Hydrogenophaga sp. SL48: one gene and its partner. The protein of the gene in region 1 interacts with the protein of each later gene in a pairwise test. Links are inferred from orthologs where the notes say so. Each region holds a gene or a part of one and is shown in the gene's direction. Other genes may lie near its edges.

Region 1 (4,552 bases):
CCGAGGAAGTCGTCGCAGCGACAGCAATGACACCCTCACAATTGGCGGGCTGCGCATTCACGGTGCTGACGCTGTCATTGCCGGCTGAAACAACGACAGTCGCCCCCCGGCTGCGCGCGCTGTTGATCGCTGCCTGGAGTGTATTGGAACAGGCACCCCCGCCACCCAGTGACATGTTGATCACTGAAGCCGCATGGGTGTTGGCAGGAACACCCGCCACGCTGCCGCCGGCCGCCCAGACAATGCCATCAGCGATGTCCGAAAAAAATCCCCCGCATTTCCCCAGCACACGTACGGGAACCACTTTGGCACCAAAAGCAACTCCAGCACCGCCTGTGGAGTTGTTGGTCACCGCCGCAATGGTCCCTGCAACGTGGGAGCCATGCCAGCTGGAAGCCTCTTCAGAGCAACCTTCAAAAAATCCGCCGTACGTTAACCCCAAAGAATCGGCGTAGGTCACCCAGTCACCAGGATCCGACGGATCATTGTCGCGACCCGTTCCATCATTTCCCACCCTTGAATCGGAAACAAAATCATAACCACCGACCCTGTTGGCATCAAGATCAGGATGACTGGTGATGCCGGTGTCCAGCACCGCAACCCGCACACCAGAACCCTGGCTGATATCCCAGGCAGCGGGCAGATTGACCCCCCCAACCCCGGTCCCATAGTGCCATTGGGAAGATTGATAACCAGGGTCATTCGGTACAAACTGACGGCGCATCCAGGCATCGGGCTCAACATACTCCACCGCCGGGTCTTTGGCGATTTCCTGAATCAACTCATTGAGTCGATTGCCGGAAAGCGGAGCACTCTGCTTCAGCAGATAGGCACCCGTGGCCAACGGCTTGTCGAAGTACAAGGTAATGCCAAATTTGTTGGCCGACGCGCTGGCGTTGCCGAACCCCAAGCCCGCAGCATTTTGTCCTGCATGCTGCAGAGTCAGTTGTTGACCACTCAACTGTCCCGTTTTGTACTTGATGATGATGCCACCCTGTTTGAACGGTCCGGATTGGACAGAACGGTCAACCTTGGGTTGCGCATCTTTGCCTCCTGCATAAGCCCCCTGAGCCAAAAACACCGCAGATGTCAATGCAAGAATATGTGACAGGATTTGCTTCTTCTTCATAAATTCCCCACTCCCCATACCCCCAAATCAGAGATATGGTCCATGATTAAACAATGCGCATAAGACTTGAAGAGTCATTTGCATGATCGAAAGAAGCCAGCTCATGCGATGCATGTACGCAAGCCAACTATCAGCATTTAGTTTACTTTTTGTTTCATACCCGGTCAAGACGAGCGACAACGTGCGTTGCAGAAAACCCTCGCCTGTGTGTCTCTAAGTACAGGGGGCCATGAACACGGCGGCCGGGATCATTCTGAGTGGCCTTCAGTGCTCAGGCTGGCCAGTGAAGTGTCTGCAGACCCCTCCCCCCACACCACCCGTCACACCTTCGTGCGCTGCTCAAGTGCCCAGGCCACGTGTTCGCGCACCACCATGCTCGGGTGGTGCGCTCGCGCCAACAAGGCCGTCTCGGTTGCAGGATCCATGGTGTCCCGCAGCGCATTCCCCATCGCCACCGCGATGTTCCTCAACCACCGCTCGTGCCCGATGCGCCGGATCGGGCTGCCTTCGGTGCGGCGCAAAAACTCGTCTTCGGTCCACGCAAACAATTCGACCAGCGTCGCACCCGTGAGCCCGTCGCGCGGGTCGAAGTCAGCGAGCGGGGAACGCTGCGCGAACTTGTTCCAGGGGCAGATCAGCTGGCAGTCGTCGCAGCCATAGATGCGGTTGCCGATCAGCGGGCGCAGGTCTTCGGGAATCGGCCCGGCGTGTTCGATGGTGAGGTAAGAGATGCAACGGCGTGCGTCCAGCCGCTGCGGGCCGAGGATGGCCTGCGTGGGGCAGATCTGAATGCAGGCACTGCAGGCGCCGCAGTGGTCGGTCACGGGTGCGCTGGCCGGCAGGGCGATGTCCACGTAGATCTCGCCCAGGAAAAACATCGAGCCGCCTTCTCGGTTCAACACCAGGGTGTGTTTGCCGCGCCAGCCCTGGCCGCTGCGCCGGGCCAGCTCGGCTTCGAGCACGGGCGCGGAGTCGGTGAACACGCGGTGGCCCCGCGGGCCGATGGCGGCCTCGATGCGTTCAGCCAGTTTTTGCAGGCGGTTGCGCAGCACCTTGTGGTAGTCCCGGCCCCGCGCGTAGAGCGAGACGATGGCCTCGCCGGGCCGTTGCAGGCGCTGCAGTTCGAGTGCCTGCCAGTCCTCCGGCGTGTGTTGCGGCAGGTAGTCCAGCCGGGCCGTGATGACGCTCACGGTGCCCGGCACCAGCTCGGCCGGCCGAGCGCGCTTCATGCCGTGGCGGACCATGTAGTCCATCTCACCGTGAAATCCGGCCGCGAGCCAGGCGCTCAGGCCGGGCTCGGCGGCAGAAAGATCGATGCCGGCCACGCCGATTTGGGACAATGCGAGCTCCTGGCCCCAGGCCTGTATCTGAGTCACCAGTTGAGCAGCATCGAAATCGGACGTCATGTGCCGCCCATTGTAGAAACGCCCGCGCCGGCAGCGCCGTCGCTGTGGCGTGGCCGCTGGGCCAGCGAGGCGGACACACAGGCCTTTGCCGCGCGGCTGGCCGCATGCCCGGCCATCCACAACGCCACGCTCACGCTGCAAGGCGACCTGGGCGCGGGCAAGACCACCTTCGTTCGCCACCTGTTGCGCGCCCTGGGCGTGCGCGGCCGCATCAAGAGCCCGACCTACGCCGTGGTCGAGCCGCACAGCGCGGTGGACGGCCCGCTGTCACCGACAGGCGCGCCGCTGGCCATCTGGCACTTCGACTTCTACCGTTTCACTGATCCCCGCGAGTGGGAAGACGCGGGCTTTCGCGAACTTTTTGCGAGCCCGGGTCTCAAGCTGGTGGAGTGGCCCGAACGGGCGACGGGCCTGATGCCCGCGATCGACGCTGAAATCCACATCGAACCCGACGACATGATGCCCACATCCACCGACGACGACACCGACGGCCCACGCATCCTGCGCGTCACGGCCCACACCCCCATCGGCCGGCAACTGCTGGCGGCGCTCCAGGCATGAGCCAACCCATCGGCCGCCGCGAGGTGTTGCGCGCAGGCACGCTGGTGATGCTGCTGGGCACGCCCCACCTCGCGCAGGCCGGTCGTGTGATCGCCGTGCGCATCTGGCCCGCCCAGGACTACACGCGCGTGACCATCGAGTCCGACGCGGCGCTCAAGGCCCACAAGACCACAGTGATCGACCCGCCGCAACTGACCGTCGAGATCGAGGGCATCGACCTGCTCGACGGCATGCGCGAGCTGGTGGCCAAGCTGCGCTCGGACGACCCGAACATCGCGGGCATGCGGGTCACACCCGTGGGACCCAATCTCGCCCGGCTGACCATCGACCTGAAGAAGCCGATCAAGCCTCAGGTGTTCAACCTGCCACCGGTCGCGGCCTACCAGCACCGGCTGGTGTTCGACCTGTTCCCCGAGCAGGAGGTGGACCCGCTGGACGCGCTGATCCGCGAGCGCTTTCTGGAGGTGGACGAGGCCAGCGCGCGGGCCGCGAAGCTGCTGGGCATTGAGCTCGACCAGGCGCAGGCACCGGCCGACCCGCTGGGTGAGCTGATCGCGGGCCGCAACAAGCCCCGGCCCGCCGCCAAGCCGACCGAGGCCCCCACCACCCCCAGGCCGGCGCCGGTGAAGAAGACCGAACGACTGATCATCGTGGCGCTCGACCCCGGCCATGGCGGTGAAGACCCGGGCGCCATCGGCCCCGGCGGCACCAAAGAGAAAGACGTGGTGCTGAAGGTCGCGCACCGCCTGCGCGAGCGCATCAACGCCACGCGCGTCAACGGCAACCCGATGCGCGCCTACCTGACGCGCGACGCCGATTTTTTTGTTCCGCTGGGCGTCCGCGTGCAAAAGGCGCAGCGCGTGCGCGCCGACCTGTTCATCAGCCTCCACGCCGACGCGTTCATGACGCCGCGGCCCCAGGGCGCGAGCATCTTTGCGCTCAGCACCAAGGGCGCGAGCAGCGCGGCGGCGCGCTGGATGGCCAACAAGGAAAACGCCGCCGACCTGGTGGGGGGCCTCAACGTGAAGAACAGGGACGCGACCCTGCAGCGCGCCTTGCTGGACATGAGCACCACCGCACAGATCAAGGACAGCCTCAAGCTCGGCAGCGCCATGCTTGGCGAGGTGGGCCGGGTCGGCAAGCTGCACAAGCCCCACGTCGAACAGGCCGGTTTCGCGGTGCTGAAGGCACCCGACATCCCCAGCGTGCTGGTCGAGACCGCCTTCATCAGCAACCCGGATGAAGAAGTGCGGCTCAACAGCGAGAGCTACCAGGCCAATCTGGCCGATGCCCTGATGAAGGGCATCGTGAAGTACTTCAGCGCCAACCCGCCGTTGGCGCGCACCCGACCCTTGTAAGGCCAGCGCGGCCGCGCTGGCGCCCGGCTCAAGCCTTGGCAGCGGCGTCGGCTTTGGCGTCGCGGTGCGCCTTCCAGCCACCCCAGAGCGCAATCAGC
Region 2 (4,391 bases), 530 kb from region 1 along the record:
AGCAGTAGACCAGCGGCTTCCAGGTGCGAGGTTTGTCGATCACCTCGCGCTCGATGTGAGCCGCGATGTTGCGCGCCGAAAGCGCTGCGCCACGCTTCTTGGCTTCGAAGGCGTTGACCTGCTTGTACATGGTGCCGATGGTGATCCGCTCGGCATTGTTCAGCGTGGGCCAGTTGACGGCACCGGGCACATGGTCGAGCGCGTGCTCGTCTTCGGTGCGGGCGTCGATGATGGTGTCGTAATCGCCGAGCTGTTGGATGGCGGCGGCTGCGGGCAGGGTGTGGACGGGCATGCCCGATTATCGTTTCGGCAACATGGGCGCCAGCACCGCCCAGACGTTGTTGGCCAGCGTGGGCTGGGCCGCCTCGTTGGGGTGAATGCGGTCTTCCTGAAACAGCAGGGTCGGGTCGGCCAGATCGGCCACGCCCTTGAGCAGGAAGGGCACCAGCGCTGCCTTCTCGGCGGTCGCCACCGTCTTGAACACCTCGCGGAAGTCTTGCGTGTACTTGCCGCCGTAGTTGGGCGGCACCTGCATGCCGACGATCACCACGCGCGCACCCGCCTCACGCGAGAGGCGCGCCATGGCGGTGAGGTTGTCGCGTGTCATGGTCAGCGGCAGCCCGCGCAGCGCATCGTTGGCACCCAGCTCAAGGACAACGATGGCCGGTTTGTGCAGCTTGAGCAGCGCGGGCAGGCGTGAACGCCCACCCGATGAGGTGTCGGCGCTGATGCCGGCGTTGACCATGTGGGCGGGGATGCGTTCCTTCACCAGTCGTTGTTGCAGGATCTGCACCCAGCCGCTGCCGCGCTTGAGGCCGTATTCGGCGCTGAGGGAGTCACCCACCACCAGCACGGCCGCCGACTTGCTCGCCGTCTGGGCGCTGGCCAATGACCCCGTCGAGGCGAGCAGGGAGAGCAGGGCGTTAAAGTGACGACGTTTCAACTGAGAGCCTTTCAAGGCGAAAACGATGCCGGATGACATGATTGTGGTGAAGCAGGTGTTCAAATCGGTCACCGACTCCACGGGCACGCTGACCATTTTGCGCGATATCGACTTTTCGCTGCGCCGTGGGGAGACCGCCGCCATCGTTGGCGCGTCGGGTTCGGGGAAAAGTACCCTGTTGTCCATCATCGCCGGCCTGGACACGCCCACCAGCGGAACCGTGCTCATTGACGGGGTTGACCTTTTTGCGCGCAACGAAGACCAGCGGGCTGCCTTGCGGGCGGAAAAGCTGGGGTTCGTTTTCCAGAGCTTCCAGTTGCTGGGCAACCTGAGCGCGCTGGAAAACGTGATGCTGCCGTTGGAACTCGTGGGCCGGCGCGACGCCCGCACCGCCGCCACCGCCATGTTGCAGCGCGTGGGCCTGGGCGAGCGCCTGGGGCACTACCCCAAGGTGCTGTCGGGCGGCGAGCAACAGCGCGTGGCGCTGGCGCGGGCGTTTGTGGTGAAACCGGCCGTGCTGCTGGCCGATGAACCCACGGGTAGCCTGGACTTCGCGACGGGTGAGAAGGTGATGGAGCTGATGTTCGAGCTCAACCGCGAGCAGGGCACGACGTTGGTGCTCGTGACCCACGACCGGGCCATCGCGCAGCGCTGCGAGCGCCGCATCGTCATCGAAGCAGGGCAGGCCTCCGAGGCTGAACAGATGCCAGCCTGAGGCGCAGCCAATCCCTTGGCCCTGGGTAACGCGGATGTCGGGGGCGTCATTCAGGTCGGTGCGCGGGGATAATCTGCGCATGTCTTCTTCCAAAGTGCTTTTCGGCTTTCACGCCGTGGGCGTGCGTCTGAAAACCGCGCCCCAATCCGTCGTCGAGGTTTACTTCGAATCCACCCGCCGCGACGCGCGCATGCGCCAATTTCTGGAGCGCGCCAAAGAATCGGGCGTGCGCCTGATCGAGGCCGACAGCCTGCGCATCGCCAAGCTCGCCGGCAGCCACGGCCACCAGGGCGTGGCAGCTCGGGTGCAGGAGCTGCCACAGGTGCACTCGCTGGACGAGCTGCTCGAAGGCCTGGAGGCCGAGGGCAGGGCGCCGCTGCTGCTGGTGCTTGACGGCATCACCGACCCCCACAACCTGGGCGCCTGCCTGCGCGTGGCCGATGGCGCGGGCGCCCACGCGGTGATCGCGCCCAAGGACCATGCGGCCGGCATCAACGCCACCGTGGCCAAGGTGGCCAGCGGCGCGGCCGAGACCATGCCCTATTTCATGGTGACCAACCTGGCTCGCACGCTGGGCGAGTTGAAGGAACGCAACATCTGGGTCATCGGCACCAGCGACGATGCGCCCAAGACGCTGTACCAGGTGGACCTCAAGGTGCCGGTGGCGCTGGTGCTGGGCGCCGAGGGCGACGGCATGCGCCAGCTCACGCGCAAAACCTGTGACGAGCTGGTGAGCATCCCGATGGCGGGGGCGGTGGAGAGCCTCAACGTCTCGGTGGCCAGCGGCGTGTGCCTGTACGAGGCCTTGCGCCAGCGCAGCTGAGCGGCTTCTTTTTCAATCAGGGGGCAGCATCTTCATGAACACATCTTTGGCCCAGGTGACCGGCGCCGTTGCCGTGGCGTTGGCCCTGCTCGCCGGCTGCACCCAGGAGCAGCAGAACCAGCTGAGCCGCGACATCCAGAACTGGACCGGCACCAACGGCGTGTTGGAGGTCTATGCGGGCGACAAGGTGGCGCGCCGCTTCCTGAAGATCGACAAGATCAGCACCGCGCTCGGCACCGACGACGGCAAGCCGCGCGCCTACCGCTACGGCTACGGTGTGCTCGATGAAAACCTGAACATGGCCGTGGACGCTGGCGAGAAAAAGGTGTATTTCGAAATCAGCGACTACACCAACGCCGTGTTCTTCGAAAACCCGCGTTGAGCGGCGGTTGAGTTTCAGCCCCCCGCGTCGGGCGGCTTGACGCGCAACGCGAGCTGGGTGCGGTTGGTCACGCCCAGTGCCCGGAAGATGTCCTTGATGTGGTTCTTGACGGTGCCCTCGCTGAGGTCCAGCGACGTGGCCACGTCCCGGTTGCTCAAGCCGCTGGCCACCAGCATGGCCACTTCCCGCTGCCGTTCGGTGAGGGTCGCGGCCCGCAGGTGGCCCTTCTTTTCATACGCCGGCGCGACCATGCCGGCGCTGGGCCACACCGGTTCGCCCGCCAGCGCCAGGTCCACCGCTTTGCGCAACTCCGCCGACGAGCGGCTTTTGTCGATGACGCCCAGCACATTGGGCAAATGGCGGTAGCGCCGCGTGACCTGGTCCAGTGGCAGGCCGGTGATCAACAGCACACGGGGCTCCGGGAAGCGCTGGCGGAACGACTCGATCCAGTGTTGGTCTTCGCTGCCAGGCATCATGACGTCGAGCAGGATGAGGTCGATGCGGGGCTCGCGCGCCACACAGGCGTGCAGCGAGGGCTGGTCCCAGGCCTCGATCACCTGAAAGTGGCCCAGGTGGGTGAGCTGCGTGCGCAAGCCGATGCGGATCAGCGCGTGGTCGTCGGCGATCAGCAGGACGGGTTCGTCTGGCATGGCGTGCATCGGGAGCGTGTTCATGGTGGGTGTGGCGCGGGCGGCGTGTCTGTGGCTTCCAGGGCCGTGTGGGCGAGCCACTGACGCAGCGCTTGCGGGCGCACAGGTTTTTGCCAGAAGGTCCAGCCCCGGCGCAGAACCTCCTCGCGGGTTTCGCGCTGGCTGTCGCCCGTGAGGACGGCGGTTCGCAAGGTGTCGGCACTGCCCGGGTGGTCGTGTCGCAGCACCTGGCGCACGCGGGCGTCCACGTCGCGGCTGGACTGAGCCGCCGGCAACCAGTGGTCGGTCAACAAGGTGTTGGGCGCTTCGCCCCGGCGGACCATGGCCATGGTCTGGTCCTCGGCCTCGTCGGCGGTACCCGCACCCACCGCCTGAACGTTCCACGACGCCAGCAGCGCGAGCGTGGCCTCCCGCGAGGCGGTGTCGTCGTCCACCACCAGCACCCGGAGGCCGTTGATCGACGGCAGTGACGCGCTCGATGCCGCATCACCAAGGGCCTGCAACTCACACAGCGGCATGCTCAGCGAAAACACCGACCCTTGACCCGGGCGCGAGCGCACGCCAATGCGAAGGCCCATCAAGCGCGCCAGCCGCCTCGCCACGGCCAGCCCCAGGCCCACGCCCTCGCGGCGATCGCGGTGCAGGTTGTCCACCTGAAAGAACTCTTCAAAGATCCGGGACTGCATCTCGGGCGCGATGCCCACGCCCGAATCACGGACCTCCAGGCGAACCGCCGGGGTGGGCACACCGTCGCTGTCGGGCAGCGTGCCGCCGTTTCGCACGGCGATCATCACCGTGCCCTGGCGGGTGTACCGGATGGCGTTGCTCACCAGGTTGCTCACGATCCGCCAGGTCAGCGCCGCGTCGATGTGGACGCA

What was found. Proteins that work in one complex are often made in the same cells at the same time.
Region 2: the proteins of tsaE (region 1) and rlmB interact in binary tests that used the Escherichia coli proteins (3 or more experiments, as listed by UniProt). The link is inferred for Hydrogenophaga sp. SL48 from one-to-one orthologs.

The regions. Positions count from the first base shown.
Region 1 is NZ_CP063400.1:2,490,704-2,495,255, forward strand. The notes cover bases 1,425-4,306. They hold tsaE (tRNA (adenosine(37)-N6)-threonylcarbamoyltransferase complex ATPase subunit type 1 TsaE), read left to right. Parts: upstream 1,425-2,517; coding sequence 2,518-3,096; downstream 3,097-4,306. Other genes in these bases: queG (tRNA epoxyqueuosine(34) reductase QueG), read right to left, coding at 1,450-2,496; IM738_RS11815 (N-acetylmuramoyl-L-alanine amidase), read left to right, coding at 3,093-4,306. Also shown: IM738_RS11800 (S8 family serine peptidase), read right to left, coding at 1-1,129; more of IM738_RS11815, read left to right, coding at 4,307-4,454; IM738_RS11820 (DedA family protein), read right to left, coding at 4,483-4,552. UniProt on the Escherichia coli protein: Required for the formation of a threonylcarbamoyl group on adenosine at position 37 (t(6)A37) in tRNAs that read codons beginning with adenine.
Region 2 is NZ_CP063400.1:1,960,182-1,964,572, reverse strand. The notes cover bases 889-3,609. They hold rlmB (23S rRNA (guanosine(2251)-2'-O)-methyltransferase RlmB), read left to right. Parts: upstream 889-1,737; coding sequence 1,738-2,481; downstream 2,482-3,609. Other genes in these bases: IM738_RS09315 (ATP-binding protein), read right to left, coding at 3,534-3,609; IM738_RS09320 (response regulator transcription factor), read right to left, coding at 2,878-3,537; IM738_RS09325 (hypothetical protein), read left to right, coding at 2,516-2,863; IM738_RS09335 (ABC transporter ATP-binding protein), read left to right, coding at 981-1,658; IM738_RS09340 (arylesterase), read right to left, coding at 889-943. In the rest of the region: tRNA 2-selenouridine(34) synthase MnmH, read right to left, coding at 1-292; more of IM738_RS09340, read right to left, coding at 299-888; more of IM738_RS09315, read right to left, coding at 3,610-4,391. UniProt on the Escherichia coli protein: Specifically methylates the ribose of guanosine 2251 in 23S rRNA.